DNA from 3 places in the Pararhizobium sp. O133 genome. Region 3 is predicted to be linked to each of the others. Evidence: riboswitches for the same ligand, from Rfam matches in the RefSeq annotation. Region 3 holds a riboswitch; each other region holds the start of a gene.
The links. A riboswitch is a leader RNA that binds a small molecule or an ion and turns the genes downstream of it on or off. The one in region 3 is predicted to bind cobalamin.
Positions count from the first base shown of each region.

Region 1: another riboswitch for cobalamin. It lies ahead of ACST81_RS10390 (CbtB domain-containing protein); the one in region 3 lies ahead of bluB (5,6-dimethylbenzimidazole synthase).
Region 2: another riboswitch for cobalamin. It lies ahead of ACST81_RS18870 (aromatic ring-hydroxylating oxygenase subunit alpha); the one in region 3 lies ahead of bluB (5,6-dimethylbenzimidazole synthase).

Region 1 covers NZ_CP196426.1:2,160,191-2,170,420, reverse strand. Annotated here, with positions in the region: gene ACST81_RS10410 (GcvT family protein) at 59-2,506, opposite strand; gene ACST81_RS10405 (GcvT family protein) at 2,503-4,950, opposite strand; gene ACST81_RS10400 (LysR family transcriptional regulator) at 5,217-6,065, shown strand; gene ACST81_RS10395 (bifunctional diguanylate cyclase/phosphodiesterase) at 6,086-7,852, opposite strand; cobalamin riboswitch at 8,120-8,384, shown strand; gene ACST81_RS10390 (CbtB domain-containing protein) at 8,432-8,608, shown strand; gene ACST81_RS10385 (CbtA family protein) at 8,800-9,579, shown strand; gene ACST81_RS10380 (ferric iron reductase) at 9,626-10,230, opposite strand, start outside.
Region 2 covers NZ_CP196426.1:3,896,288-3,906,517, forward strand. Annotated here, with positions in the region: gene ACST81_RS18870 (aromatic ring-hydroxylating oxygenase subunit alpha) at 1-1,105, opposite strand, end outside; cobalamin riboswitch at 1,223-1,419, opposite strand; gene ACST81_RS18875 (DUF6656 family protein) at 1,774-2,379, shown strand; gene ACST81_RS18880 (GGDEF domain-containing protein) at 2,656-3,717, opposite strand; gene ACST81_RS18885 (L-threonylcarbamoyladenylate synthase) at 3,928-4,914, shown strand; gene ACST81_RS18890 (FAD-binding oxidoreductase) at 5,174-6,598, shown strand; gene ACST81_RS18895 (DUF1217 domain-containing protein) at 6,606-8,948, opposite strand; gene ACST81_RS18900 (DUF6101 family protein) at 9,245-9,811, shown strand; gene ubiA (4-hydroxybenzoate octaprenyltransferase) at 10,132-10,230, opposite strand, start outside.
Region 3 covers NZ_CP196426.1:2,560,518-2,570,747, reverse strand. Annotated here, with positions in the region: gene ACST81_RS12275 (acyl-homoserine-lactone synthase) at 69-713, shown strand; gene ACST81_RS12270 (DUF2865 domain-containing protein) at 885-2,006, shown strand; gene bluB (5,6-dimethylbenzimidazole synthase) at 2,007-2,699, opposite strand; cobalamin riboswitch at 2,743-2,954, opposite strand; gene ACST81_RS12260 (SDR family oxidoreductase) at 2,997-3,818, opposite strand; gene ACST81_RS12255 (phytanoyl-CoA dioxygenase family protein) at 3,899-5,092, opposite strand; gene ACST81_RS12250 (LacI family DNA-binding transcriptional regulator) at 5,198-6,226, shown strand; gene ACST81_RS12245 (NYN domain-containing protein) at 6,583-7,314, opposite strand; gene ACST81_RS12240 (TolB family protein) at 7,422-8,261, opposite strand; gene ACST81_RS12235 (NAD+ synthase) at 8,283-9,962, opposite strand.

The sequences.
Region 1 (10,230 bases), 400 kb from region 3:
CGGGGAGAAGGTGCCCGGCAGGGCGGATGAAGGGGTCTCCCTCCCCACAAGGGAGGGGCTAGACCCGCACCCGCTCCGATTTCGGATCGTACATCGGCGCCAGCGAGACCTCCGCCTTCACCCGTACCCCGGCGATCTCGATCTCATAAGCCGAGCCCAGCACGTCCGCGTCCGTTTCGCCCCCGCATGGCACATAGCCAAGCCCGATGGCGCCGCCGAGGTGGTGGCCGTAATTGCCCGAGGTGATCGTGCCAACGATCCTGCCGTCACGCACCACGGCCTCGTTGTGGAACAGCAGCGGCTCCGGATCCGCCAGCTTGAACTGCACGAGGCGGCGCGACAGGCCGGTGTCCTGCTTTCTCAACACCGCATCGCGGCCGATGAAATCGCCCTTGCCGGTCTTGACGGCAAAGCCGAGACCGGCTTCCAGCACATGATCCTCGTCGGTGATGTCATGGCCGAAATGGCGGAAGGCCTTTTCGATGCGGCAGGAATCCAGCGTATGGATACCGCAAAGTTTCAGGCCGATATCCGTGCCCGCCTCCTCCAGCGCCTCGAACACATGCGCCGTCTGGTCGGTGGAGACATAAAGCTCCCAGCCGAGTTCGCCGACATAGGTGACGCGATGGGCGCGAGCGAGGCCCATGCCGATTTCAATCTCGCGCGCCGTGCCGAACGGATGCGCCGTGTTGGAAAAGTCGTTCGGGCTGACCTTCTGCATCAGGTCGCGTGCCTTCGGCCCCATGACGCAGAGCACCGATTCCGAAGCCGTGATGTCGGTGATGACGACGAATTCATCGGCGAGATGCTTGCGCAGCCAGGCCAGATCGCGTTGCAGGGTGGCGCCCGGAACGACCAGCAGGAAGGCCGTTTCCGACAGCCGCGTGACCGTCAGGTCGCTTTCGATACCGCCCCGGGCATTGAGCATCTGGGTATAGACGATGCGGCTCGCCGCGACATCCAGCTGGTTGGCACAGAGCTTCTGCAGGAAGGAAAGCGCGTCGCGCCCCTCGACGCGGATCTTGCCGAAGGACGTCATGTCGATCAGGCCGACGCCCTTCCGGATCGCCAGATGTTCGTCGCGCTGGTTTTCAAACCAGTTCTGGCGCTTCCAGCTATATTTGTATTCGCGCTCCTGGCCCTCCCTGGCAAACCAGTTGGCCCGCTCCCAGCCCGCGACTTCACCGAACACGGCGCCGCGTGCCTTCAGGTGCTCGTGCAGGGGTGTGCGCCGCACGCCCCGCGCCGTCGCCATCTGGCGATAGGGGAAGTGATCGGCATAGAGCAGGCCGAGCGTTTCGGTGACGCGTTCCTTCAGATAGGTGCGGTTCTTCTGGAACGGCTGCGCCCGGCGGATATCCACTTCCCAGAGATCGAAGGGCGGCTCGCCATCATTCATCCACTGCGCCAGCGCCATGCCGGCACCGCCGGACGAGACGATGCCGATCGAATTGTAGCCAGCCGCGACCCAATAGCCTTTCAGTTCCGGCGCCTCGCCGAGATAATAGCGGTCATCGGGCGTGAAACTTTCCGGCCCGTTGAAGAAGGTATGGATACCAGCCGTTTCCAGCATCGGCATGCGCCCGATGGCATTTTCGAGGATCGGCTGGAAATGATCAAAATCCTCCGGCAGCTGGTCGAAGCAGAAATCCTCGCTGATGCCATCCATGCCCCAGGGCTTGGCCTTCAGCTCGAAGGCGCCGATCAGCATCTTGCCGGCATCCTCCTTGTAATAGGTGCATTCGTCAGGAACACGCAGCACCGGCAGGCGCTGCAACCCGGCGACCGGCTCGGTGACGATGTAGAAATGCTCGCAGGCATGCAGCGGCACCGTCACGCCGGACATGTTGCCAAGCTCCCTGCCCCACATGCCGGCGGCATTGACGACGTTTTCGGTCGCGATCGTGAACGTCTCGCCTTGTCTCTCGCAGGTGACGCCCGACACCCGGCCATCCTTCTTGTGGACAGCCGTGACCTTGACGCCTTCAAGAATGGTCGCACCGTTCTGGCGGGCACCCTTGGCGAGCGCCATGGCAATATTGGCGGGATCGCACTGGCCATCGAGCGGCAGATGCACGGCACCCACCACATCCGATACATTCAGATGCGGATACATCGCCTTGACTTCATTTGGCGATATCTCGCGCACATCGACATTGAAGGCACGCGCAAGCGAAGCCTGACGATAGATTTCTTCTTTCCGCTCCTGGGTCAGCGCCACCGTAATCGAGCCGCACTGGCGCATGCCCGTGCCGATGCCGGTCTCTGCTTCCAGCTTGGTGTAGAGATCGGCCGAATATTTGGCGAGCCGGGTCATGTTCTGCGAGGCGCGCAGCTGGCCGATCAGTCCGGCCGCATGCCAGGTCGTGCCCGATGTCAGTTGCTTGCGCTCGAGAAGCACGACGTCCGTCCAACCGAGCTTGGCCAGATGATAGGCGACCGAACAGCCGGAGACACCGCCCCCGATGATGACCACGCGGGCTTTCGAAGGGATGGGCTTGCTCATGCGCGCAGTCTTTCATTCTTGGGATCGAACAGCGGCTCGTCCGCCTGTACAACGGCCTTGAAGCGGTCGCCGTAGATTTCGACCTCGATCTCGGTTCCGGGCTCCACCAGATCGGCCCGGAGCATTCCGAGCGCCACCGATTTGCCAATGCGATAGCCCCAGTTGCCCGACGTCGTTTCGCCGACCACCTCGCCGCCGTGCCAGAGCGTCGACATGTACGGCGCGTCGCAATCGCCGGCGTTCACCACCAGCGTGACGAAACGCTTGGCGACGCCCTGCTGCTTTTCGCGCTCCAGGGCGGCCTTGCCCTTGAAATCCGGCTTTGCCCAGTCAACGAAGCGTTCCAGGCCGCCCTGCAGGATGGTGTAGTCGGTCGAAAGGTCGCCCTTCCAGGCGCGGTAACCCTTCTCGATGCGCAGCGAATCCAGCGCCTCCATGCCGAAGGGTTTCAGGCCATGTTTCTGGCCTGCGGCCCAGACGGCATCGAAGATCGCAGCCGTATCATCGATCTTGGTGTGGATTTCCCAGCCAAGCTCGCCGGCGAAGGAGACGCGGATCAGCTGACACCAGCGGCCGGCGATCTGCACCGACTGATGCGTCAGCCACCCTCTGGCGAGATCCGCATCGCAGACCTCGGCGAGGATATCGCGGGACTTCGGACCGGAGAGGATCTGGCAGGTGAAGTTGTCGGTGGCGTCCTCCAGCGTGAAGGCGGCATCCCTTGGCAGGTGCTTCTTCAACCACTCGAAATCGTGCCACTGCGCCGTCGCCGCCGTGATCAGGAAGAAGAAATCCTCCTCCAGCGCCATGACCGACATTTCCGTGACAATGCGGCCCTTGTCATCCGAAAAATAGGCAAGACCGATGCGACCGGGTTTCGGCACCTTGCCGGTGATGAGGCCGAGCAGCCAGTCGCGGGCGCCCTCGCCCTTCAGCCGGTAACGCGAAAAGCCCGGCAGATCGAGAATGCCGACGGCATGCGTGACCGCGAGACATTCCTCCTCGATCCGCTTCTGCCACGGTCCGGCGCGGTTCCAGGTCTGCGTCGCTTCCTCTGACAGATCGTCGCCGGGCTTGGCATACCAGTTGGCGCGTTCCCAGCCATTGTAGGACTTGAACTGGCCCCCGAGGGCGGCGATCCGGTCGTGGATCGGCGATAGCTTCTTGTTGCGCCCGGCCGGCCAGGCGTGTTTGGGGAAATGCATCGCATATTCATGGCCATAGATTTCCATGCCCTTGGCGATGCAATAATCTTGATCGGTGAAGCTGGTGAAGCGGCGCGGATCGCAGGACCACATATCCCATTCCGTCTGGCCCTCGGTCACCCACTCGGCCAAGACCTTGCCGGCGCCGCCGGCCTGGCAGATGCCGAAGGTGAAGACACAGGCCTCAAAGGCATTCGGCACGCCCGGCATCGGCCCGATCAGCGGGTTCCCGTCCGGCGCATAGGGGATGGGTCCGTTGATCATGCGCGACAGGCCGGCGGTGCCGAGGATCGGCACCCGCTCGACAGCGTCGTTCAGGTACCATTCCAGCCGTTCGAGGTCGTCGGGGAACAACTGGAAGGAAAAGTCTTCCGGCATAGGATCGTCCGACGTCACCCAATGCGCCTTGCAGTTCTTCTCGTAGGGCCCGAGGTTCATCCCGGTCTTTTCCTGCCGGAGATAATAGGAGCTATCGACATCGCGCAAAAGCGGCAGCTTGTGGCCGACCTCCTTCGACCAGGCGGCCAGTTCCGGTATTTCCTCGAAGAGCATGTATTGATGGCTCATCACCATCATCGGCACGTCGCGGCCGAACCACTTGCCCACCTCGCGGGCATAATAGCCGGCGGCATTGACGACATATTCGCAAGCGATATCGCCCTGCGGCGTCGAAATGACCCACTCCTCGTTTTCCCGGCGGGCGCCGGTGGCGGGACAGAAGCGGAAGATTTTCGCACCCATGTCGCGCGCGCCCTTCGCCAGCGCCTGCGTCAACTGCGCCGGATCGATATCGCCGTCATAGGGATCGTAAAGCGCGCCGGTGAGGCCATGGGTTTCGAGAAACGGATACTTCGACTTGATCTGGTCGGGCGACAGGATGTCCAGATCCATGCCCTGGTAGCGCCCCATGCCGACGACGCGCTTGAATTCCTGCAGCCGTTCCTTCGAATGGCCGAGCCGGACGGAACCGGTGACATGATAGTTCATCGGATAATCGACGAGATCACCCAACTCACGATAGAGCGACGCCGAATAGCGCTGCATGTTCATGATCGACCAGGACGACGAAAACGTCGGCACATTGCCGGCCGCATGCCAGGTGGAACCCGCCGTCAGCTCGTTCTTTTCCAGAAGCACGCAGTCGGTCCACCCGGCCTTGGCCAGATGGTAGAGGCAGGACGCCCCGACCGCTCCTCCCCCGATGATCACCACGCGCGCATGAGACGGCAAATTCGACATGTCTGTTCCCTTGTTTGGGGAAGAGTTTTGGCAATGATGCGGACCAGCATCAAGCGCACGGATTTTGCTTTATTGATCGAAAAATTCGATTAGATTGCGAATGGAACAAGACCCCTCCCCAACCCTCCCCACAAGGGGGAGGGAGTTTTCAGAACAAGATTTCGCTTTTGAGTTCCTGATGCTCGAAGATGCGGCATTCTCGATAAGCTCCCTCCCCCTTGTGGGGAGGGTTGGGGAGGGGTCTTCGTGAGAAGTCGGGAGACATCATGCAGATCGACCTTATCGAAACCTTCCTCGACCTGATGGAAACCCGCAGCTTCAACCGGACGGCGGAACGGTTGAACATCACCCAGTCGACCGTGTCCCACCGCGTCAAGGCGCTCGAAGCCCAGTTCAATCGCAAGCTCTTTACCCGCAACAAGGGCGGCACGGCGCCGACGGCGTCGGGACTGCGTTTCCTTGATCACGCCAAGGCGCTGCAGCACCAGTGGCACGAGGCGACAAGGGCGGTGGAAAATGCCGGCGCCTATGAGCGCTCGATGCGGCTCGGCATCCAGCACGATCTCGCCGAAGCCTTCGCCGGCCGCTGGCTGTCGGCGATAAGAGCCGACCTTCCGGCAACCTCGATCTATATGGAAGCCGATTATTCCATCCAGATGAACCGGGACCTTGCCGCCGGCGATCTCGATCTCGCCATTCTTTACACGCCGCATTACCTGCCCGATCTGCATTACGAGCGGATCGGCGAACTCACCTATATGTTGGTCAGCACCAGTGCCCGCGCCGTCGCTGAATTGAGGCCCGAGATCTATATCCAGGCCGTCTATTCGCCGGCCTTCGATCGGGCACACCGGCTGGCGCTGCCGCATCTGTCGGCCGCCCCTCTGGCGTCCGGGCAGAACATCGCCATCACCGGCCTGTTGAAGACGCTCGGCGGCGCGGCCTATCTCAGCCGCGATACGGCGCGGCAACTCGTTGAGGAAGGCAGCGCCTTTCCGGTCGAGGACGCGCCGCCGATCGCCCAGGCAATCTATGCCGCAACCAGCATCCGCACCCGCCACGCCCACCAGCATCGTCGGATCATCGCCGTGATGGAGGAATTGTTGGCATCGTGATTACCGCGATCCCATAGGCTTCAGGGATGTTCGACAAAAGCTTCCGCCTGCGTTTCGGCAAGACGCGCCAGAATGTCGCCGGCCGATACCGGATAGGCGATGGCACAACCCTGAAGGACATCGCAGCCAAGCCGGGTCAGAAGTTTAGCATGTTCCAGCGTCTCCACGCCCTCCGCCACGACCTCGATGTTAAGCGCCTTGGCGATCTCGACGATGGATCGCAGCAGGCGCTTCTGTTCGCGCGACGTGGTGATCGGCATGACCAGTTGCCGATCGATCTTCAGCCGGCTCGGCTTCAGCTTCATCAGCCCGATGATCGAGGCATGGCCGGAACCGAAATCGTCGATCTCGATGTCGATGCCCAGTTCCTTCAACGCCGCGACATTGGAAAAGACGCTGTCCTCGGTGTCATCGAGGAAAATCGTTTCCAAAAGCTCGAAGGCGAGCGTGCCCGGCTCGACCTCAAGCTGGTGCAACTCGTCGATCAACAGTGGATCCGACAAACGCGCCGCCGAAACGTTCACCGCGATCCGCGGCACGCGCACGCCCTGGCGCAGCCAGGATTTCCGGTCTTTCAGTGCTGCTTTCAAGATCGCGGCATCGAGATCGTCGAGCATGCCGAGGGAGGAGGCGACACCGAGAAACTCCCCCGGCAGCAGCAATCCCCGTTTGGGATGGTTCCAGCGCGCCAAAACTTCCACGCCGACAATACGGCGGCTGCGCGCATCGACCTGCGCCTGGTAATAGGGAATGAACTCGCCCTTCTCCAGCCCGCGCGCGAATTGCTTGGCGAGCCGCCGCTCGTTGTTGAGCTGAGCCTTCATCTGCGTCGAGAAGATTTCCACCCTGCCCCGGCCGAGCTTCTTGGCGCGGTGAAGCGCGATATCGGCCTCGGCCAGCAGTTCGGTGACATTGCGGCCATGGGCTGACGCAAGCCCGATCGATGCACTGATGCGCAGCACCTCGTCCTTGTGCCAGACGGATTGCTTCAATTGCTGCGCCAGCCGCTCGGCAACCGTTTTGAGGTCGTCGATCGAACTGAAATTGGAAATCAGCGCCGCGAACTCATCGCCCCCCATGCGAGCGACGAACGCGCTCTTCGGCAAGGCGGCCACAATTCGGCTTGCCGCCGATTTCAAGACGTCGTCACCGACCGAATGGCCGGCCGTATCGTTGACCTGCTTGAATCGGTCGAGGCCGATATGAAGGATCGCCAGTTTCTCGACCGCCTGATCATTCGAAAGCTCGACCAGGCGGCGGTCGAAGAAGCGGCGATTTGGAAGCCCGGTCAGGTAGTCGTGCTGGGCCGCATGTTCGATCCGCTGGGTGCTTGCCTCCAGTTCCACGGCCCGCGTTTCGGCAATCGCCTTCTGCCGCTGCAATTCCCTGTTCAGGAGGACGTCCGCGGTCACATCCCATTCGGCGCCGAGAAAGGTGATATTGCCGTCTTCCTCGAAGCAATGCGCACGCGAGCGGAGGTAGCGGATCTCGCCGCTCGGCAGGATGATGCGATATTCCGATTGATAGGCACCCTTCGTGGCGATTGCCTTGTCGAAATCGGCTTGCGCATGCTCAAGATCGTCCGGGTGGATCGCTTGCGTCCATACTTCGCCCTTGACGTGCTTCTCTTCGCGGCCGGTTCCGTAAAGCCGGTGCATTTGCAGATCCCAGACCACTTCGTTCGCCTGGGTGTCATGCTCCCAGACACCGATCTGGGATGCGTCGAGCGCCAGTCCCAACCGACGAAGAATATTCTGGAATTCCTGTTCGGACCTCACCGCTTTCATGGTCTTCTCTAAGAGTGATTCATCGCGTACAGGCGTGCGGGCCATTCTGCATCAAGGTTCCTAATGAACTATTGTTCCGCCGCACGCGAAATGTAAACGGCAATACAATCAACCATTCATTGTTATTTCAAGGCAGGTTTGTCCAATATCTCTTCATGGAGCCGAGATATATACGGCAACGGACAGACGAAGCTGCATCAAAGCTTGCCCTTCAAAGCGGCATGCCGCGTCGCAGCCTCGAATTGACATCGACGGGGGGACGTCATAATCATCGTCGGATCAATTGGTTCCCTGGGGGCGAGGCGCTTTCGGGGAGTAAATGGGAACGTGAAGGGTGGACCCATTCTGGGCATCTCTATCATGGCCGACCCCGCGACTGTAGAGCGGTCAGAGTTTGTCATGCCGGACATCCGGCAAAAGCCACTGCGGCGGCGGACTTCAAGTCCGTACCTTGGGAAGGCGAGACAGGCTCCTTGGTGCGAAAGTACCTGACGCCGCGAGCCAGGAAACCTGCCGGTTGATAAGGGGCACGGTGCCCAATTGGTGGGAGAAATCCCACGCGCCATCACGGAGGTTGTCATGGCTAAGACTAATGTTTCGAATGTAACGCTCTCCCTCAACGACCGCATCACGACCGGCATTCTTGCGCTGCTGATCGGCAGTTTCCTTGTTTTCGGCGCCGGCCTGGCCAATTCCGCCGTGCTGCACGATACCGCGCACGACGTCCGTCATTCCTATGGCTTTCCTTGCCATTGATCGCCTGAAAGGCGACCCGCCTTTCTCAGCCATCCAACATGAAGCAATGCCTGGTTTCGATGAAAACCGGGCGGCGGTGATCTATGCGTCCGTGCTTCGGCACCGGGCGATTTTTGCCGTGGGGATTTCAAGCATGCAAAGCGTGAACGCGGTCGAAAGCAGCTGTTCCGCTTGAACCTGGGGATATCGATATGGTTATTAAAACAATTCTGGCCGCGCTGGTGGCTGGACTGATTGCGGGTGTCTTCATGACCGCTGCGCAGGAACTTCGGGTGACCCCGCTGATCCTGCATGCCGAGGAATATGAAGGCAAGGAACCGGCCGCCGGGCAACCGGCAACCGAGCAACCCGCCACCGAACAGCAGCATTCGCATCTGAAGCAGCAATCTCCCGTGGACTATGTCCTGTCCGCTCTCTCGCCGATCACGCCTGCCTACGCGCATGAAGAGGGTGAACACGAGGAAGGCGGCATCATGTTCGGCATGAGCCGATTTTCGGGAACGCTGCTCGCCAATCTCGTGGCGGGCTCGGGCTTTGGCCTGCTTCTGGCTGGTGTCAGCCTCGTCATCGGCTATCCCATCACGTTGCGCAACGGAGCGCTCTGGGGCGCCTGCGGCTGGCTTGCCGTCCACCTGCTCCCTGCCCTCGGCCTGCCGCCGGAATTGCCGGGCTTCCCGGCCGCCGACCTGCAGGACCGGCAAATCTGGTGGGTGGCAACGATCCTGTTTTCTGGCGCCGGCCTCTATCTGATCGTCCTGCGCGGTGAATTCGTCGCCAAGGCGGCCGGCCTGCTGCTGCTGATCGCTCCGCATCTTTATGGAGCGCCGCAGCCAGTGGACATTTCGAGCGCGGTCCCGGCCGTTCTCGGCGCGGAATTCGCCGTGGCTGCGCTTGCGACGACACTGGCCTTCTGGATCGTGCTGGGCGTCGTCTCCGGCTTCATCAACGACCGGTTTCTGAAATCGGCCTGACAGTCATCGCGTGCCGCCCGCAAAGCTGGCGCGGCGCGCGAAATGGTCAAGGACTGCCTGCGCGGGCGAGATGATCGCGCAGGCGGCTCCTCTGCACGGTCGAATCGAGAAGCACGCAGACATCGCAAAAGTTGCCGCCCTGCGTACGATAGAACAGGCAACAGCCGCTTCTCAGGCGAAATATTCGCTCCACCGGAACACCATCCCGCTCCGCTTCGATCTGTTCATAATGCAATTCACTGGAGAGCAACGGCGATCCCGGAAGCTTGACGATGGCAAGCGCCGAAGCGATCGCGCCCTCCTCGTCTCCATCAGCGGAGCCGATCTCCAGGAAAGCCCCGGTAATCCCGTCAGCCGCCAACCGCCATTGTGCCGCCGCCGACAGGCCGGTGCGCGCCTGCAGCGCTTCCACCACGGGCATCAGGCTTTTGACGAAGCTGTCGTGGAAATCGTTGGCGCTTGCGCCGGTCAAAAATGAACTGAACCGGAAATGAAAGCGTCTTACGTGCCCTGCAGAAGCTTGAGCGGGAAGATCATAGCTCTCGAAGCGAACCGCAAGATGCTGCGGATCGAGATCGGCAACAAGACCGGTCTTCAGATGGATCGCCCCGGCGGCAATGCTCAGGTGATGGCAATAAAAGGCCATCAGAT
Region 2 (10,230 bases), 1.3 Mb from region 3:
CAAAAGCGTTTTCCTCGACGATCTGGCGATCCTGGTCGTTGGTCTCGGTCCAGACATGCGTCAGTTCCTCGAGATTGTAGTCGACGCCTTCGACCGCATCCTTGTGCACCAGCCACTTTGTCGTGACCTGGGTCAGTTCCGGCCCGAGCGGCAGGACGCGGAAGGTGATGGCGTGGTCCCCCAGAACATGGTTCCAGGTCGAGGGATAATGGAACAACAGGAGCGTACCGATATTGCTCTGGCTGACATCGTCGGACAGCTGGCGCTTGACGGCGCGTTTTCCCGACATCGTGTAGCTTTCGGCTTCCTGGATCAGCGGCATGCGGGCGACGCGGAACTGTCCGCTCCTGTCCATCTTGAATTCGCTCGGCAGGCCGGATGCCTCGCACTTTGCCCAATGCTCGGCGATGACCGGATCATCCTTGGCGCCCTGCACGCCAGTGGCCGTCGGGGCTTCCGGATAGGTGCGGCAAAGCTCCGGATGGTTGGCGGCGCAATGATAGCATTCGCGGTTGTTTTCCCAGACGAGCTTCCAGTTGCCCTTCTCGATGATCGTGCTTTCGAAGGCGACCTTGGTGTCCTTCAGATTGTGCGGCGTGACATAGGAGGAAACCATGTCGCGAACCGGCTGGAAGTCCATCGCGGCGTCGGCCAGGCAGATGAAGATGTAGCCGCCGATGGTTTCGCAATGGATCGGCTTCAGACCATGCTGGTTCTTGTCGAAATCCTCGCCCATCTGGCGGGCAAAGAGCAATTTGCCGTCGAGTTCGTAGGTCCACTGGTGATAGGGACAGACAAGCTTGGCGGACGATCCCTTACTCCCGGCGCACACCCGCGAGCCGCGATGGCGGCAGGAATTGTGCAGCGCCCGGACGGTGCCGGTGCGATCGCGGACGATGACGACCGGATATTCGCCGACCTGGACGGTGAAATAATTGCCGGCCTTCGGGATTTCGCAATCATGGCCGATAAACAGCCAGTCCTTGTACCAGATCTCTTCCATATCGAGCTTGAAGAGGCCCGGATCGGTGTAGAATGCCTGTTCCAGGCTATGCCCGGCGCGCCGGGTCTTCAATTTGCGGAGAACTTCGCTGCGGAGATCCATGATCTGTTCCTTGTGCTCGCCACGTTTCACGAGTTGCCGCGCACAGGAAGGAACCACCCGCGCCGGGAAAGCGCGTGGTTTCGTGGTTCATCTTCCGGCTGCCCGCCGCAACCAAAACATCAATGTCTTCACAAGGCTGGTTTCCGGGCTCTGGAGCCGTCCTTTCGGACTATCCCGGCGCCTTCCCGGATTTCTCCAGTGGCCTTTTGCCGAGGTTTCGCTCCACCACCGTTGCGGGGGCAGCGCCGGATTTTGACCGGCTTCCCAATTCTCCGCCTTCCCATCGAGGCGACACCTTGAGTGTCTTTATCTAGCCCTATCTTAAAGCCGGGCAGGCGTCGATTAGCGACATCCAATTCCAGAATGACGACAATGTTCATGCTGCCGTAAAAACGTGCGGAACCGTATATTTTATAAGCAAAAACAACAGAATTATCTAGAATTTCAGCAGACGCCGCGTTTTCAGCCAGCGGACCGAACCGGTCACGGAGCGACCGTCTCTTTACGACATTTCTCGACGCGTGAAATCGTGTCGCAACGCAAGCGCCGCACCATGATGGGCGGTTAACGTCCGGAAAGATTACGTTAACCTCGACGCTGTAATTTTCCCGATGGAGAGTTTTCGCCCCGGCCTGCTCAGCAAGCCGCTGTGATTCTGGTGCTGGCCCATGTCAAACCTGAAATATTTCGACGCTGCCGCCGTCAAGAAACCGGTTCAATCGCCGAAGGCCGCGATCTATACCGAGTTTCTGCGCACAGGACGCATCAACCGGCACAAGGACAATTGGGACGCGACCAAAAGGCGGTACCTGACCCATGATGAGGTAGCCGCCCGCACCGGCAAGAAGCTCGAAACGGCGGGAACCGTGACGCACGAGCGGATCAACGGCTTCCACCAGTCCATCCAGTTTCCGAAGATGCTGTTTCACCGCACGCTCGCAGGCAGCCCGCATCTCGGCTATTGCCATGTCACGGCGGCACGCACGAAATTCGCCAAGTTCGACGATGTGCGCTGGTCCTTCTATATCGCCAACTTCTTTTCCGACATCGGCGACGACGAGCGCTTCTTCGACAAGATCAAGATGGGCTATTCGCGGATGTACTTCGCCGTGGCGACAGAGATGGACGCCGAGGCGGGCAAGCTCAGCATCAACCGGGCCATCCACCAGAATGGCCTTCTGTTCCGCACCCGCGATCCGAAGGAAGCGCTGAAGAACGTCTTGATGCTCGGCGCACGCAACGAACAACTGCGGCGCATCATCAGCAGCCTCTAGAGCATCGTTCCCTTAATACGATTCATTCTGTTGGCTCAAAACGGCCGATCCACAAGAAGGATGGCGCAGAGCGATGCGACATCCATCGGTCCAGCCATCCGCCGCAGTGGGCGGCCGTTTTCAGCCAACCCGAAGGGCTGGATGAATTTTGGCCACGACCGGCGGTGGCCGTCTCAACCGCGGCTTCTGCTGCGCTTTTCGCCAGCCGCCTTGGTTCTGGCCAAAATTCCTTCCAGCAGAATGGGGCGTATTAAGGGAACGATGCTCTAGCCGCGCCTATTTCTTGTAGATCAGCCAATCCCTGCCGACCGGCGCCTCGTCCTCGACACCGTGAACGGCCGTGTGGTCACCGCCCTTCGCCTGCGCCCGGGCCATTGCCTTTTCAGCGAGATTGACAAGGGCGAAGGCGTTGCCGGCACTATCAGCCGTGCAGACTCCGACGGAGAGCGTGCCGTTGCCAAGACTTCGGCCGGTTTTCGGATGTTTGAACTCGGTGCCGCGAAGGCTGGCGCGCAGCAGCGAGAGCAGCCGGACGATCTCACCCTGATCGCTTGTGTTGAGCAGGAAGCCGAAACGAACGCCGTCGAGACGCACGGCCAGTCCGCTGGACGGAAATGCCTGCTGGATCACGCCGCCGATATGGCGGGCCAGGTGTTCGGGCAGCGCCGCGATCTGCTGGCCGGACAGGCGCGGACCGGGGTCGAGCTCGGCAATGGCGATGCCGCAGGCAAGCGGCCGCTCCAGTTCGCTATAGACGCGCGCGAGCGCCTTGTTGAAAGAGCGGCGGTTACCGAGGCCTGTTGCCGCATCGGTGAATTTCGTCGCCTCGAAATCCGCAAGCTCCTTCTGGATGCCGGCGATGACGGTCGATTGCGTGATGACGCTCTGTTCCAGCTCCGCATTCTGCGAAACCTGGCGTTCGGTCGCCTGCTGCAGGGCGCGGATGGAATTTTTCAGCACCGACTGGCCGGCCTCGTCCGTGTCGCCAAGGGCTTTCGAGGCCTCGCCGATGATGCGGCCGTAATCGCTGAGCGAGGTCTTTTCCCGCGTCAGCAGGGTCATGAAATTGCTCATCTCGTCCCGCACCATGGTGGTCGAGCGGGCAAGGACGCTGGCTTCGTGATGATGCGGAAGATATTTGCGGCCAAGCTCGTCCAGCGCAGCCTGGGATTTGTATTTCCCCAGCGCGATGAAGTCCCGCACCAGCTCCGGATTGGCACCGGCATAGGCTTCGTAGACAAGTTCGTAATTCCGGGGAACCGCGTCTATGCCCATCTGGTGCATGGCCGTTGCGATACGCAGCGCAAGGTCATTCGGCATGGATTTCTTCTGGGCCATTCTCGCTCCGGGTTCACGCGGGGTTTACATGGGTTAACACGGGGCACTTTCCGTTGTTCTAACCGGAACCCTCGGATTTTAGGCAATGGCCGTCCATTGGCGGACGAAGCCGCGAATGCCCTTGGCAAGGCCGCGCCAAGAGCTGTAAAGGAGACGTCAGCGCGCCGGGCCGGCGAGACTTGCAGGTCCGCGCCGACCCTTGGAAAGCGCATGGCCCTGATCATCGATACACGCACCGAACCGGACCGCGCCCTGGCGCTGGCCTGCGAAACGCTCGAGGCTGGCCTGCCGGTCGCGATCCCCACGGAAACGGTCTATGGGCTGGCAGCTGACGCGACCAATCCCGATGCCATCGGCCGCATCTATGAAATGAAGGGCCGCCCTCGCTTCAATCCGCTGATCTGCCACGTCGCCGATTTCGCCATGGCCGAACGGCACGTCACCTTCGATCCGATCTCACGCCGGCTCGCGGAGGCCTTCTGGCCCGGTCCGCTGACGCTGATCCTGCCGCTCAAGGGCGAAAGCGCCGTGCATTCGCTCGCCTCCGCCGGGCTCGATACGCTGGGCGTGCGCATGCCCGACGGCTTTTCGCGCGCCGTCATTGCCCGTTTCGGCCGACCGCTGGCAGCACCCAGCGCCAATACGTCCGGCAAGATCAGCCCGACCAGCGCCGCCCATGTCGAAGCAGACCTCGGCGACAAGCTCGCTCTGATCCTCGATGACGGACCGGCCGATATCGGGCTGGAATCGACGATCGTGAAGGTGGAGGGCGACGAGATCCGCCTGCTGCGGCCGGGCGGCCTCGATGTCGCCGATATCGAGAGGCTGACCGGCAGGACCGTCTTGCGCGCCGAAACCGCGGGCGCCGCGATCGAGGCTCCCGGCATGCTGGCGTCGCACTATGCGCCGGGTGCGGCCGTGCGGCTCGATGCCACCGACGTCCAGCCGGGCGAGGCGCTGATCCGGTTCGGCGGCAAGCCGCTGCCGGGCGAGGACAAGGCCGCGCTGGTGCTTGATCTGAGCCCGGCAAGTGACCTGCGCGAAGCCGCCGCCAATCTCTTTGCCTATATGAAACAGGCCGACGCCTCGAGCGCCGGGACCATCGCCTTTGGGGCAATCCCGAACGAAGGCCTGGGCGAAGCCATCCTCGACCGGCTCGAACGGGCCGCCGCGCCAAGGGATGGGGAAGCCCCGTGAACGCGCTACACACTCTATCGTCCCCTCTCCCCGCCTGCGGCAAAGACCCCCTCTGGCCTGTCGGCCATCTCCCCCACAAGGGGGGAGAGACCCAGCCGCCGACCCTCGTTTCAGATGATGGACAGAGCGGCAGGTTAAGCCCCTCCCCCTTGTGGGGAGGGGTTGGGGAGGGGTCTTTCCCATATGCGATGGTCTCCCCGCGCGCGGGGAGAAGGGACAAGCGGCAAGCCCCACCGCCTCACCAATGGAACGCTCATCTATGATCTCTCCCGAACTCATCGAAAGCTTCGCTGAAATCGTCGGCCCGGCCAACGCCCTGACAAGCCCGGGCGACATCGCACCCTATCTCGTGGAAACGCGAGGCCTCTACAAGGGAACGAGCCCGCTCGTGCTGAGACCCGGCAGCGTCGAGGAAGTCTCCGCCATCATGAAGCTCGCGACCGTGACCGGAACTTCGATCGTGCCGCAGGGCGGCAATACCGGGCATGTGGCCGGAGGGATTCCCCGTACGGGCGAAAACGACGTGGTGCTGTCGCTGGAACGGCTGAACCGCATCCGCGACATCGATCCCGTCGGCAATGTCATCGTCGCCGATGCCGGCTGTATCCTCGCTGATATCCAGACGGCGGCCGAGGCCCATAACCGGCTGTTTCCGCTCTCGCTCGGCTCGGAGGGCTCCTGTCGGATCGGCGGCAATCTCTCCACCAATGCCGGCGGCACCGCGGTGCTGGCCTATGGCAATATGCGGCAACTGTGCCTCGGTCTCGAAGTCGTGCTGCCGACCGGTGAAGTGTGGGACGGGCTGCGGCGGTTGAAGAAGGACAATACCGGTTACGACCTGCGCGACCTGTTCATTGGTGCCGAGGGCACGCTCGGGGTCATCACCGGCGCCGTGTTGAAACTGTTTCCGCAGCCGCTCGGCCATCAGGTCGCCTTTGCAGGATTGAGGAGCGTCGCCGATGCACTGGCTTTGTTCGACAAAGCGTCAAGCCTCTGCGGCCCGGCACTGACCGGTTTCGAACTCATGCCGCGCCTTGGCGTCGAGTTCACCGCGAAGCACATTCCCGGCGTCCGCGATCCGATGGAAACGACGCATGCCTGGTACGCGCTCATCGACATTTCCACTTCCGATTCGGCCGAAAGCGCGGAACGAATGATGCAGGCGCTGCTGGAAGCGGAAATCGCCAGCGGGCTGGTCGAAAACGCGGTGATCGCGACCAACGAGGCGCAGCGCAAGAGCCTCTGGCACATGCGCGAAAGCATGTCGCCGGCGCAGAAGCCGGAAGGCGGGTCGATCAAGCATGACGTCTCCGTGCCGGTATCCAGCATTCCCGCCTTCATGGCGGAGGCTGACGCGGCGGTGATGGCAGCCATTCCCGGCGCCCGCATCTGCTCCTTCGGGCATATGGGCGACGGCAATATTCACTACAATATCTCGCAGCCCATCGGCGCCGACAAGGACGCTTTCATCGCCCGCTGGCGCGAGATGAATGCGATCGTCCACGGTATCGTGCTGCGCTACAACGGTTCGATCTCGGCAGAGCATGGCATCGGCCAGTTGAAGCGCGACGAACTCGCCGAAGTGCGCGCACCGATCGAGATCGACCTGATGCAGCGGATCAAGCACGCCTTCGACCCCGCCGGGATCATGAATCCCGACAAGGTGCTGAAGGCTAAAGGGTGATAAACAATTAGCCGCCGAGGCGCAGTTGCGACAGACTCATCAGCGTATCGGCGCTGATGCCGCCGCGACCGCTGTTCGACAGGATCAATTCCGCGCCGGAAACATCGACATTGTTTTCAATGTCATAGAGCGCGGTAAACCGCTGCAGCAGCTTTTCCAGTTTTTCCGGATCGTGCAGGTCCTCGATCTCGAGTACCCTGTTGATATAGGCGTACTGGATGTCGACATCGGCGCTCGACATCTCCTCGGGGATGCTGAAGGTCGTCTGGATGACCTGCAACAGCGCGCTGTCTGCGAGAAGATCGTAGGCGGTGTTGACGCCTTCTGCCATGCGGCGGAAATAAAGCGCCAGCCGCACGCCGGCATTGTCCTCGCCCTTTTCCTCTTCCAGTGTCTGATTGAGATAGAGGTTTTCCGTTTCCAGCAAGCCGCGCCGGGTCTGGATACCCTGCGTCGGCCTGGCGAGATTGCCCTCGCTGTCGAAATTGTAGGCGGAGACGATCTGCTTGTAGACGTCCGTGTTCGGCTCGGTGTTGATGAAGCTCTTGGGATCGGTGAAATCGGATTCGAACATCTGGCGCAGATAGTCCGTCGTCACCTCTTCCGGATCGAGACCTGCGGCAACGACGATGAAATCGACCAGGCGTTGGTTGGAGAGTAGACCGTCGAGCGTTTTGATCTTCTCGATCTCGGCGCTGTAATATTTCGACTCTTCCGTCGCCTTGGTCTTGTCGTCTTCCGTACCGAACCGGCTTTTCTCGATGACATAGGACTTGGCGGTGTTGAGGATTTCCGATTCCGACTGGGCCAGCATCGGCGTGCCCAGCGTTCCATCGGTCTTGAAATTGAAGGCCTTGACGAGTTCGACGTAACGCTCGTCCTTCAGCGTATAGACATAGCTCTTGGGATCGGTGAGATCGCTCGTCAGAACCTTTCTCAGCTTGCGCGCAGAATCGCCTTCGTTTTCCAGGCCCACGGCCGTCAGCGCCAGCTTCATGATCTTGGTGTCGGACAGGAGACCGTCGACATCGGAGACCAGGCTGATCAACGTTTTGTAGGACGTGATCAGCGCCTCGTCGGCCGCCTCGTCGGCATCGTCATAGCGGGCTATCCACAGGGCATCGGTTTGGGTCGTCTGGGCCGCCGTCTGCGCGTTGCCCGCGGTCACCGTTCCGTCTGTCTGGAAATTGAACGCCGCCGCCAATTGCCTATAGACGGCGTTGTATTCCCCGCCCTGCGTATTGGCGTAGCTGGTGGGGTCGCTCAGATCGCTGGTGACGATGTTTTCGAATGTCGACGTCAGGAAACCCGATGGCAGGCCATAGGCGATGCGCAGATAGGCGAACATCCGGCTGTTACCGGTGATATCGCTGACATTGTCCACCGTCGTAATCGTCGAATCGTAATAAAGCTTGTTCAACTGCGCGGCCGAAGAGGACAGGCGCGGCTGCTGGAAGACATAGGCTTCGTTGGTCGATGCTTTCTGCGCATCCGACATCGCCTTGTCGCCGCTGGCCAGCGTGCCGTCATCCTGGAAATTGAAGGCGGCGGCAAGCGGCGTGTAGTCCGGCGCATTGTTGATCTGCACCTGATACTGCGCGATCAGCTTGCGGGCGGCGCTGGTGCTGTCGGCAAGCTCCGCCGGCGTGGCGTTATTCTGGACGGAGGTGATCTTGTCCTGCAGACCCTGGAGATACGCTGCCGCCTTGACGTTCACATAGCTGCCGGAGTCGCTGACGTCGCTGGTGACCACGCCCTTGAAGTGAGCATAGTCCATATATTTCGGATCGAAGCCGAAGGCGGTCAGGACGTAATTCTTAAGCTTCTCGTTCTGCCAGAGCTGGTCGACATTGGTGACGGTGTCCATCACTGCGTTAAAATAGACCGAGTCCGATTTGACCGCATCGTCCTGGTTGGTGATGGTCTGGTTGTAGAGTCCGATCAGCGCGTCTTCCTGTGCGTCGCTTTGGACCACTTCCGTCGATTGCGAGAAACTGAAGGCCATCGCGAAATTGCGATAGCGTTCGTCCGTCAGCATGTTGGCGTAGCTGCTGTCGTCGCTGAGGTCGCTTTCCAGCACCTTGCGCATGAAAGCCGTGGCATAGGTCATGTCTTCCAGGCCGTGGGCTTTCATGGCGTAAGCGTAAAGCCGGTAGTCGCCGAGGAAGTCGTCGATCGACGTAACCTTGCCGATATTGTCCTTGTAATACTGGCTTTCGCGGGCAACCAGCACCTGTTCGGAGGTGCGCTGCAGGCTCGTCTTCATGTCGCGGGTAATGAGATTATAGTCGATATAGGTGGAAACCATTGCCGCTCTGCCGATCGCCTGAAACTGTTGACGGAACGCCATCCGAACGGACGCAATTCCGCACCCTGCGGTCATAACCTCGGCCAAGATGGACGGTCTGCCTTGCGCGTGGCTTTTCCCGCAAGCCGCCCCGACATGTGCGAAATGCCATAGATTTTTTTCACATTTGAGAAACCCTGCCGCGTTGGCCTTTGCTAACCATCAGGAAATGCAAAGTTTTTTAACTGCGATTTTTAAGTCGTCTCAAACGGGAGCCGCCTATCTTGAGGTCACAGAGGACGAAAAGTCCCGAAGAGAAGACCGGGAACCGGCTCTCAAGGAAAACAAGGGCGATTGAAATGCTGAAGACACTTTCTCAACCGGCTTGGGTCGAAACCACGCTGCGACTGGATCCGAAACGCTTCCCCCAGCAGGCAAGCTACAGCTTGCACGGACAGCCGAGCAATGTCACCATCAGTCTGGACGAGCGCGGCGCCGTCATGCGCAAGGTTCTGCCGTCCAGCGGATTGCCCCTGTCGATCGCCCTGCCCGCCCGCGCCTTCAAGGGTGTCGCGGCCCGTGCCATCGACCACGGAGACGGAGAAGTGACCGTGACGCTCGAACTTCATCATGACGATCCGGACCTGTGCATTCCGCTGCTGGTCGCCCATGATCTCGCCGATATCGCCGCCGACTGGCGCAGCTGGTCGGAAGCCTACCGCATTCCGATGCTGATGGTCGAAGCCGACGGCGTTGCCCGACCGCTGGAAGATCATCTCGGCGAAGTCCGCACCCGCGAGATCAAGCCACGTCGCCGCCACTCTCTCTTCAACGATCGCCGCCCGCGTTTCCTGATGCGCCGCTCCACCGGCAGCCTCGGCGTGACCATGAAAATCGATGGCCGGGAAATCATCGCCCGCAACTGATTTTCGACACAATCCTCGACACCTCCTCCAGTGCAAAAGACCGGTCGTCCCCTGCGGCCGGTTTTTTGTTTTTTTGTTTTCAGTCGGTTACGGAGGATATTCCGGAAACACCGGCAAAGCCTTCTTGATGCCATATGCGGCCAGCACAGTTGGGCAACGAGAAGGAGACAGCCATGCGCACATTCATCCGCGCGGCGATTGCCGCGATTTCCGTCCGCTTCGCCAAAACGAAGAAGAGCCGCGACACGGATTTGAGCTGGGCTTGAATATGATGGTTTGCTGCGGTGGACCCTTGCCCTCCGGCCCCGCCGGAGGGTTTTTTATATCAGCCGGACAACAAGGGCCGCGCAAAGCCCGATGAAGACGATCAGGCCGACAATGCCGTTGAACTTGAACAGCGCGAGGCACTGCGTGGGGTC
Region 3 (10,230 bases):
CCGACAGTTTTGCCGTCCGCCGTTTCCTGACAGCATTTGCTCCTGGCTTTCGATCACAGGAGCAAACGATGATCAGGATTTTGAACGCCCACGCCGCCCGGCGGCACCCGGCTGAACTCGACGCCATGTTCAAGCTGCGCAAGCAAGTTTTCCACGACCTGCTGAAATGGGACGTCTCCGTCCGCGACGATTGGGAGATCGACCATTATGACGATGCCAACCCGATCTATGTGCTTTCCCATTCCGACGAAACCGGGCGGCTCCGCGGCGCTCTGCGGTTGTTGCCGACGCTCGGCCCCAATATGCTCGACGACACCTTCCCGATCCTGCTCGGCGACTCACCTGAAATTCGCAGCGCCTCGGTCTGGGAATCCAGCCGCTTCTGCATCGATCCGATGATTTCCCAGGATCGCGGGTCCAATCAGGTAACGATCGCAGCTGCAGAACTGATGTGCGGCGTCGGCGAGCTTGGCTTGGCCTCCGGCCTCAGCCATATCGTCACCGTCACCGACGTCTTTCTGGAGCGGATGTTCCGGCGCATGGGCTGCCCCGGCGAGCGGATCGGCGATCCCCATCGCCTCGGCTCTGTCCATGCCGTCGCCGTCGCCTGGGAGGTGACCACCGATCTGCTCGACACGATGAAAGCGGTGGCGGAAATCGGCGGGCCGGTGCTTGAGTGGCCGATGTCGCTCGATATGGCACGGGCAGCATAAAGCGGGCAACAGAACCTGAAGCGGAGAGCGGCCATCGCGGCTCTCACGCCACATTTCCAAAGTTTTCCGCCCGCCCGTTAACGCTCACCGATGGTCGTCATTGCACCGTTTTCGAATGAGGCTATGATGTGAACGACGATCCATTGCAGCCGTCATGAACCCGCGGCGCGCATGGCAAAAAGCAAAAAACGTTCATCCAGGCGAGAGAGAACAGTGGTCTTCCGTTCGGTTCGCTTCGCAGCGCTGCTTGCGCCGCTTCTGATGGTCATGACGACCACCGCCGATGCCTCGGCCGTGTGCGAGCGGCTGAATGCGCGCCTATCGAGCCTGCCGAAAATCATCGCCTCTAACGCCAATCTGCGCGACTATACCGGCGCCATCTCCCGCCAGAACCTCGACCTGCGTAAGGCGCGCGGTGAGCGCCGGCGGCTGGGATGCAGCCTCCACAGCAGTATCATCATCGTCGGCGACCCGAAGGAGGAGGCCTGCGAAAACCTCAGCACCGACATTTCGCAGATGGAGATGAACCTCCAGACGCTGAAGGCGCGGCGCGAGTATCTCGTCTCGGGCGGCGACAGCGAAATCAGCCGCCGCCGCATCATGGCCGCCCTCGATGTCAACGGCTGCGCCGACGAGCAGGAGGAAATCCTGAAGACCGCGGCCGAAGAGCCGGAAACCCACCGCAATATCCTCAGCGACCTGCCGCCGATCAGCGAGGGCTTCGCCACGATGCGGGGCGGCAGCGGTTTCCCGGATATTTCCGGGCTTTCGGGAGATTATGAGGGCAGCCTTCGCACCCTCTGTGTGCGAACCTGCGATGGCGCCTTCTTCCCGATTTCGTCCAATGCAGGCCCGGCCGATTTCCAGCGCGATGCCGAAACCTGCCAGCGGCGTTGCCCGGGCGCGGAGACGTCGCTCTACTACCATGCACTGGCCACCGAGGAGACAGACCAGATGGTCTCCGCCGCGACCGGCGAACCCTATGCCGACCTGCCGACAGCCTTTGCCTACAAGACCCGGGACCTGAGCCAGCCCGGCCAGTGCGGTTGCACGCCGGCCGGTCAGATAGCGACAAACCAGAGCACGCCGGATGACGGCAGCGGCATCGTCATCATCACGACGCGCAAGCCGCCGGAAAAGCAGATCCCGAAAAGCATGGTCGTCGATCGCCCCTATGACCCGGCCAACAGCAAGGTTCGGGTGGTCGGCCCAAGCTTCCTGCCCTCGCAGGAAAGCGCGATCGACCTGCGACATCCGACCGGCCCCGGCTACCAGCCGCAGCAGACCAACTGATCACTCGCCGGGTCGAACACCCCAGGCATCGTTGAACACGAGTTCGTCCAACGGCAGGCGCTGGCGCCAGCCTTTGACGGCCAGTTCCGGCTCCGAATAGAGCGTATCGACATAACCGAGGCACAGCCAGGCAATGATCTCGATATGCTCCGGAATGCCAAGCACGGCCTTGATATCCCGCTCATGGAAGATGCTGACCCAGCCGACGCCGACGCCTTCGGCGCGGGCGGCAAGCCACAGGTTCTGCACGGCGCAGACCGTTGAGAAGGCATCCATGCGCGGATTGTGGGTGCGGCCGAGAACGACCTTGCCGGCGCGGGTTGGGTCGCAGGTCACGCAGATGCTGACCGGCGCCTTGCGAATGCCTTCGAGCTTCAGCGAACGATAGGTGTCTCGCGCGGCGCCCTCGAACATCAACGCCGCTTCCTCGTTGGCACGCTGGAAGGCCCGAAACACCTCGGAGCGTTTCTCCTCGTCGCGCACGACAATGAAATTCCAGGGCTGCATGAAGCCGACCGAAGGCGCGCTATGGGCGGCGGCCAGCAATCGCGTGATCAATTCGTCTGGAACAGGTTTTGGCAGAAACTGGTCGCGAACGTCACGGCGGGTTTCGATGGCGCGGTAGACGGCGGCGCGCTCGTCCGATGAAAATGCGTCCGCCTTTACAAGGCGGTCTTGTGGTTCAGCCAGCATCGTTCGATCCCCAACAATGCGCAACCTCCCGCCGTCCGCGCGGGGCAGTCTATCTCACCAGGCCGGTCTTCTGACTGCGGATCACCCGACCTTGCCGCCTTCCCAAATCCATTGAGGATTCAGTGGCAGGAACCTGAAAATATTCAAGGTTCCCCAATACAAGGTCGTCCCCATCACAGCGTTGGGCACGTTCCGGATTTTCACCGGATTCCCGATTCTCCCGCTTTCGCGGGCACCTGACGCCTCAGATATGCCCATAGCGGGCCGCCGAATGCAAGGCGGTCCGCTCATGCGATATCACATGGCCGCTTCCGGATGCGGCGAACCGTCATAGGCGCCCCAGATCGACTGGTCGAAGCAGATCACCGAACCGGTCATCAGCCCGGACTCATCCGACGACAGATAGGCGCAGGCGCGCGCCACTTCAGCCGGGTCGACAAGACGGCCGAACGGCTGGCTCGCGGCCGCCTTTTCCAGCCAGTCGCTGGCAGCGCCGTGAAATTCCCGCTGGATGCGGTCCTCGCCTTCCGACGCCATCCAGCCGATGTTGAGGCCGTTGACACGGATGCGGTTGCGAAGCACGGCATAGGCCGTGTTCTTGGTCAGGGTCTCCAGCGCCCCCTTGGAGGCACAATAGGCGGAGATGAACGGCTGGCCGGCCTTGGCCGACATCGAACCGATATTGACGATCGTGCCCTCGATCTTCTCGCGACGCATGACCTTGATCGCTTCCTGCATCAGGAAGAACGGTGCGCGGACGTTGACGGCAAACATGCGGTCGAACAGTTCCGGGCTGGTATCGAGGATCGTGCCACGATCGGTGATCGCGGCCGCGTTCACCAGCGCATCGACGCGGCCGAACTCCCTGTCGCAGGTGGCGACCACCTTGGCCGCATCGGCGACCTCGCCGAGATCAGCCTGCACATAAACAACGCGTGTACCGGTCGCCTTGCCGATCTCGGCGGCCTTGGCCTCGCCCTTTGCGGCATTCCGGCCGCAGATCACGATGCCGGCTGCCCCCCGCTCGGCAAACAGCGATGCGATCGTTGCCCCGAGCCCCTGCGTCCCCCCGGTAACGATGGCAATCTTGCCGTCAAGCCGGCCATGATCCTTGCTCATTTCATTCCTCCATTGGTCATGACGCACAAAACGTCCGCCCGGTTGCCGGCGGAAGCGTGACATACAATTTGTGTTCGAGATCAGCTCAACTTCTTCTCGGATTGAGCCGCCAGTGCCACGTTGAAAGCCGCGGCGTCCCAGTCCGCGGCCAGCGCTTCATGCATCAGCTGTGCCTGTGTCTTCGGCGCCAGCCCGCCGAGCGGCGGATCGCGGTCGAGATTGGTCGGGAAGGAATAACCTTCCGCGCAGGAGGCGATGGCGCAGGCGGCCTCGGCCTGCGTCAGGCGTCCATCGGCCAGCATGGCCTTCAGCGCCGGGTAGAGCGTTCCGCTCATCCGTTCGCGATTGACGGTCTCCATCGCCCGGCCGAAGGCCGAGGAAACCTGAAGGAGATTGGCGACACGCTTGATGTTTTCCGAGCGATTGGTGCCGGCGGCGTGATAGAGCGCCGGATTGAAAAACACCAGATCGCCCTTCGACAGCGGCAGTTGGACGTGATGGCGATCGAAATAATCGCGGAACTCCTGGCGCTTCAGCGCAAGATAGCCGGGCACATAGGTCTGGCTGTAGGGCAGGAACAATGTCGGCCCGCTTTCCAGAGGCATGTCACAATGGGCGACCGCCCCCTGCAGCGTCAAAACCGGGGACAGCCGGTGCACATGTGCCGGGAATTGTTCGATCACCGCCGAACTCTGGAAGCCGAGATGGTAGTCGCGGTGCGCCGACTGGGCCGCACCACCCGGATTGACCCGATTGACCTGAGCCGTCATCTGGTAGCTCGGGCCGAGCCAGGCTTCGCTGACCAGCGCGATCAGCGCATTGCCGTAATAGGCGGCGAAATTCTCCGGATCCTTGAGGCAATGCTTTTCCAGCGAGTTCCAGATACGATCATTGGCGCCTGGCTTGGCAAAATGATCGCCGCCGCCGCTGTTCGTCCGATGCTTCTCGTTGATGATCTCGTCGAAGATGGCGCTTGCCGCGTCGATCACGGACGTATCGGTGAAAGCCTGTTTGAGCACGACAATGCCGGGACCGGTGGCAAAGGCCTCGCAGATTTCGGCGAGCACGGCACGGCGGCCTTCCGTCGTCGCTGCAGCCTTCAGCACACTCGCACCGTCATAGACCAGCACGTTCTTCTCGACCGCTGCCGCATGCGGATAGTCGCTCAATTGCGTCGTGCGCTCAACCTCAGCGCGGAAGTCGTCGAGATCGCAGGCCGCCTCGGTCAGCCAGACACGATCGGAACGCAGTTTCAGCGGATTGTCGGATTTCATGCCGTTTTCCTCCCGGCGAGTGATGTTTGATGGATGAACTATACCCGCCGGAAAAAGCTGATATAGAGCAGAAACACATCAAAAACACATCAGAAAGGCTCTTGCATGGCGCACGAATTTCTGGTCAAGGACATCGCGTTCCAGGCTGGCCTCAGCATCGCGACCGTCGACCGCGTGCTGAACGGCCGCGACGGCGTCCGCAAGCAGACAGAACTGCGGGTCCATGCCGCCATCCGCGAATTGGAAAACCAGCAGGCTGGCATCGAAATCCAGGGCCGGAAGTTCGGTATCGACGTGATCATGGAAGCGCCGGACCGGTTCACCGATACGGTGCGCGCCGCCTTCGAGAGCGAGAACGCCACATTCATGCCAACGGTGTTTCGCTGCCGATTTCATTTCGCCGAGTCGATGCGGCCGCAGGAGATCGTCCAGCGCCTCGATCGCATTCGCCTGCGCGGCACCGACGGCATCGTGCTGAAGGCGCCTGACGTGCCGGATATCGGTGCCGCCGTCGCGCGGGCTGAACAGGCAGGCATCACCGTCGTGACACTGGTGACCGACCTGCCAAACGCGCCGCGCACCGCCTATGCCGGCGCCGACAACCGGGCCGCCGGTGAAACGGCCGCCTATCTGATCGGCGAGCGCTTTGCCGGACAGCAAGCAACTGTGCTCGTTACCCTGTCAAGCAGCCGTTTCAGGGGCGAGGAGGAACGTGAGATCGGCTTTCGCCGCACATTGCGCGAACGGTATCCGTCGATCGCAATCGTCGAGATCAGCGAAGGCCTTGGCCGTGATGCGGCAACCGGCGCGCTTGCCGCCGAGGCGCTCGCGGCCAATCCTGCGATCAACGCGGTCTATTCGATCGGCGGCGGCAACCGGGCGGTGCTTGCAGCCTTCGCGGCAGCGGGGTTTTCCTGCGCAATCTTTGTCGCGCATGACCTCGACGCCGCCAATCTCGACCTGCTCATGTCACGTCGGATTCACTACGTGCTGCACCATGACTTGAAGAAGGATGTCCGCGCCGCTTTCCGGGCGATCATGGGCCGACGCAATGCGCTTTCCATTCCGGGCATGCCGTCGCTCTCGGCGGTCGAAGTCATCACGCCCTACAACATCCCAAGCCAAGCAGGTTAAGACGGTCAGCCGCCTGTTCGGTCGGCATGACCTTGTCCGCGTCCTGCTCGACGTCGAAGACCATCTGGACACGGTTGCGGCTGCGCGGTTTGGCAAGATGGCGGATCAGCGCCACCTTGTGGTCACAACCAGGCTTTATGCTTTTGCAATGGTCATAGGGATTTCATTCGGCGTCGGCGCTGGAGCGGTCATAGGAACCGCGTTAGGCAATACTCCAGTGGGGATTGCCATGGGCATAGCTATTGGCGCGGCCTGCGGCTGGGCGGTTTCAACGCGAGATCGGTTTTGAGCCACGCGGCTGCCGTGTTCCCTGCTCAAGCGCGAGTTTCATTTAAACAGGCTGGTTTAGGCAAGCCTCAGGCGGAAAGGATAGCAACCTTTCGCCTGATGCGCACGAAATCGCCCGCCTCGCGCGTTTCGAGTTCCAAGGCAGGCTCCTTTCGGAGCGCCTTCTTGAGGGTCGCTGCGCCATATGTCTTCAATTGAAAACCGGGTTTTACCACCCGCAAAGCCGCCCCCAACTTGCCGAGAAAGACCCATCCATCCGTCACCTCTCCGTCGAGCGTGCGAATAGCTTTTTGAACAAGCGGCAACAGGGGTGGCGTCGTGGGAACGACAGCCTTTTTTACAGGAACTGGGTTGGCGGAAGGTTTCGCCGCCTTTTCCGGCTGGCCGATGACATGGAAGATGTCGCAGCTCTGTCGAAACGATAGCGAGGCCTTTTCACCGCCGATACCGATAACCCTTTTGCCTGCACCACGCAAATGGATCGCCAGCGGTGTGAAATCGGCATCACCCGAGACGAGGCAGAACGTGTCGGCTCGATCTCCAGCGAGAAACTCGACGGCATCGATCGTCAGGCGGATGTCGCTGGAATTCTTTCCCTTGGCCGGACTGCAAACCTGCACCGTGTCGATCGCGTATTGCGGCGCCTTGTCAAGCCAGGCACTGCCGGCGCCTTTGGCAAAATCCCCGTAGGCACGCCGGGCCACCAGCACTCCCTGGGAACTGATCACTCCGAAGACCTGGGCCGCACGCGCCGCCGAAACGTTTTCCGAATCGATGAAAATGACCACTCTCGACTGCATGTCCTGATCTCTCCCCGGCTTTGACAGAAACAATGGGGAGAGACGTCATGACGCGCAAGCAGACGCGCGCAACTTTGACGCGATATCGTTAAGACATACTGTGCAGACTAGCTCGACTGCGATGCTTCCGCCTCATAGCGCACGAAAGCGAATTCAGCGCCGTCGGGCGACCAGTTGGGGACGTTGATGGTGCCCTGCCCGCCGAACAAGTCGAACAGCACGCGCGCGTTGCCGCCATCAGGATCCATCAAGCGGAGCCGGACATCTAGGTCGCGCGGGTGGTCGAAGACGTCGCCGTCATAGGAAAGCACCAGCAGATGGCGCCCGTCGGGAGACGGATGCGGGAACCAGTCGCCGTATTCGCTGTCGGTGACGCGTTCGACATCCGAACCACCGGGGCGTATCCGCCAGATCTGCATGCGGCCGGTGCGGCTGGAGTTGAAATAGATCCATTCGCCATCGGGACTGTAGTCCGGACCGTCATTGCGTCCTTCACCGAAAGTCAGCCGGCTCTCCTCGCCGCCCTCGACGGGGATGGTGTAGATATCGAACACGTTGTCGCGAATGCCGCAATAGGCGAGCGTCGATCCGTCCGGCGACCAGCCATGCCAGTAGGACGGCCTGTTTTGCGTCACCAGCTTCGGCGTACCACCGATTGCCGGCAGCGTGTAGATGGACGAGGCGCCGAATTCGGTCTTGTCGCTGATGACGATCGTCCGGCCGTCAGGCGAAATGCCGTGGTCGTTGTTGCATTCCCGCGCAAAGCCAGTGTCGATCAGCACGGGCTCTCCACCGGAGAGAGGCAGCCGATAGAGCAAGCCGTCTCCGTTGATCACCAGCGCGGTACCGTCGGGCGAAAAATTCGGCGCTTCGACCAGCCGGTCCGTCTGCCAAACGACGCGGCTCCTGCCGCTTTCCAGAGTGTAGATTTCCACCGAACTGCGCATGCCATCCCCAAATTCGAAAGTCTATCGGTCACGGAACCGGTTGGTGATCGGATAGCGACGGTCGCGGCCAAAGTTCTTCTTGGTGATCTTCACGCCCGGTGCAGACTGGCGGCGCTTGTATTCGGCGATGTAGAGCAGATGCTCGATCCGGTGCACGACTGCCTCTTCATGGCCACGCGCGACGATCTCCTCCGTGCTCATCTCCTTTTCCACCAGGCATTCGAGAATGTCGTCGAGCACCGGATAGGGCGGCAACGAATCCTGGTCGGTCTGGTTCGGGCGAAGCTCCGCCGAGGGTGCCTTGTCGATGATGTTTTTCGGAATGACCTCGCCGGAGGGGCCGAGCGCACCCGGCGGCACCGTCGTGTTGCGCCAGCGCGACAGGCCGTAGACCTGCATCTTGTAGAGATCCTTGATCGGATTGAAGCCGCCGTTCATGTCACCGTAGAGGGTCGCGTACCCAACCGACATTTCCGACTTGTTGCCGGTGGTGACAACCATCGAGCCGAACTTGTTGGACAGCGCCATCAGGATCGTGCCGCGCGTCCGGCTCTGCAGGTTTTCCTCGGTGATGCCGCTCTCGGTTCCCTCGAACGTTTCCGACAGCGCATTGAGAAAGCCCTGAACCGGCTCCTCGATCGGAATGGTGTCGTAGCGGCAGCCCAGCGCCTTGGCGCAATCCTCTGCGTCCTTGAACGAATCCGACGAGGTATAACGATAGGGCAGCATCACCGTGCGCACCCGCTCCTCGCCCAGCGCATCGACCGCCAGCGCGGCGCAGATCGCCGAGTCGATGCCGCCGGAGAGGCCAAGCACGACGTTCTTGAAACCGTTCTTGTTAACGTAGTCGCGGAACCCCAGCAGGCAGGCGCGATAATCGGCCTCCTCCTGCTGCGGCAACCGGGACATCATGCCCTGCCTGCACACCCAGCCGTCGCCGTTCCGATGCCACTCGGAGATGGAAATGCTCTCTTCGAACTGGCTCATCTGAAAAGCAAGTGTCCTATCGGCATTGAAGGCAAAGCTCGCACCGTCGAAGACAAGCTCGTCCTGGCCGCCAAGCTGATTGGCGAACACCATTGGCAGACCGGTCTCGATCACCTGGCGCAGGACAACCTGGTGGCGGACATCGACCTTGCCGCGATAATAGGGCGAACCGTTGGGAACGAGCAGGATTTCCGCACCACTTTCCGCCAGCGTCTCGCAGATGCCCATCTCGTTCCAGATTTCCTCGCAGATCGGGATGCCGAGCCGCACGCCGCGGAAATTGACCGGTCCTGGCATCGCGCCTTCCGTGAAAACGCGCTTTTCGTCGAATTCGCCGTAATTGGGCAAATCCACCTTGTCGCGAACGACAAGGACGCGACCGCCGTCGAGAACGGCAACGGAATTGTGCCGTCCCGTTTCCCCCTGGCGCGGATAACCGACGATCACGCCTGGCCCACCATCGGCCGTATCGGCCGCCAGCGTATCGACCGCCTTTTGGCAGGCCTTCAGGAAGGCCGGCTTCAGCACCAGGTCTTCCGGCGGATAACCGGAGATGAACAGTTCAGTCAGAAGCAACAGGTCGGCGCCGCTGCGCGCTGCATCGGCGCGCGCCTCGCGGGCCTTGGCAAGATTGCCGGCAACATCGCCCACGGTCGGATTGAGTTGGGCAACGGCGATACGGAACGTGTTGGAAATGGTCTTTTGCGCGGTCATGAACAGGCCTGTGCTGGATCTGCTTTCGCGGATGCGGCGGCATCCGCGAAGCTGTTTATCGCATTCCGCGCCAGAATACCTGCTTGCCGTTCCGCAAAACAGAGAAAATCAGCGAATTGCTCACGAGAATCTTATCCGGATTCGTTTCCACAGATCACGAAATCCCGACGCAGCAGGGCGTTCAGCCTCTCAAGACATTGTGGGGAAGGCATCCCGCTTGACTTATTCATCTTGCGTTCAAGATGACATCTGTATGACAGCCTGACGA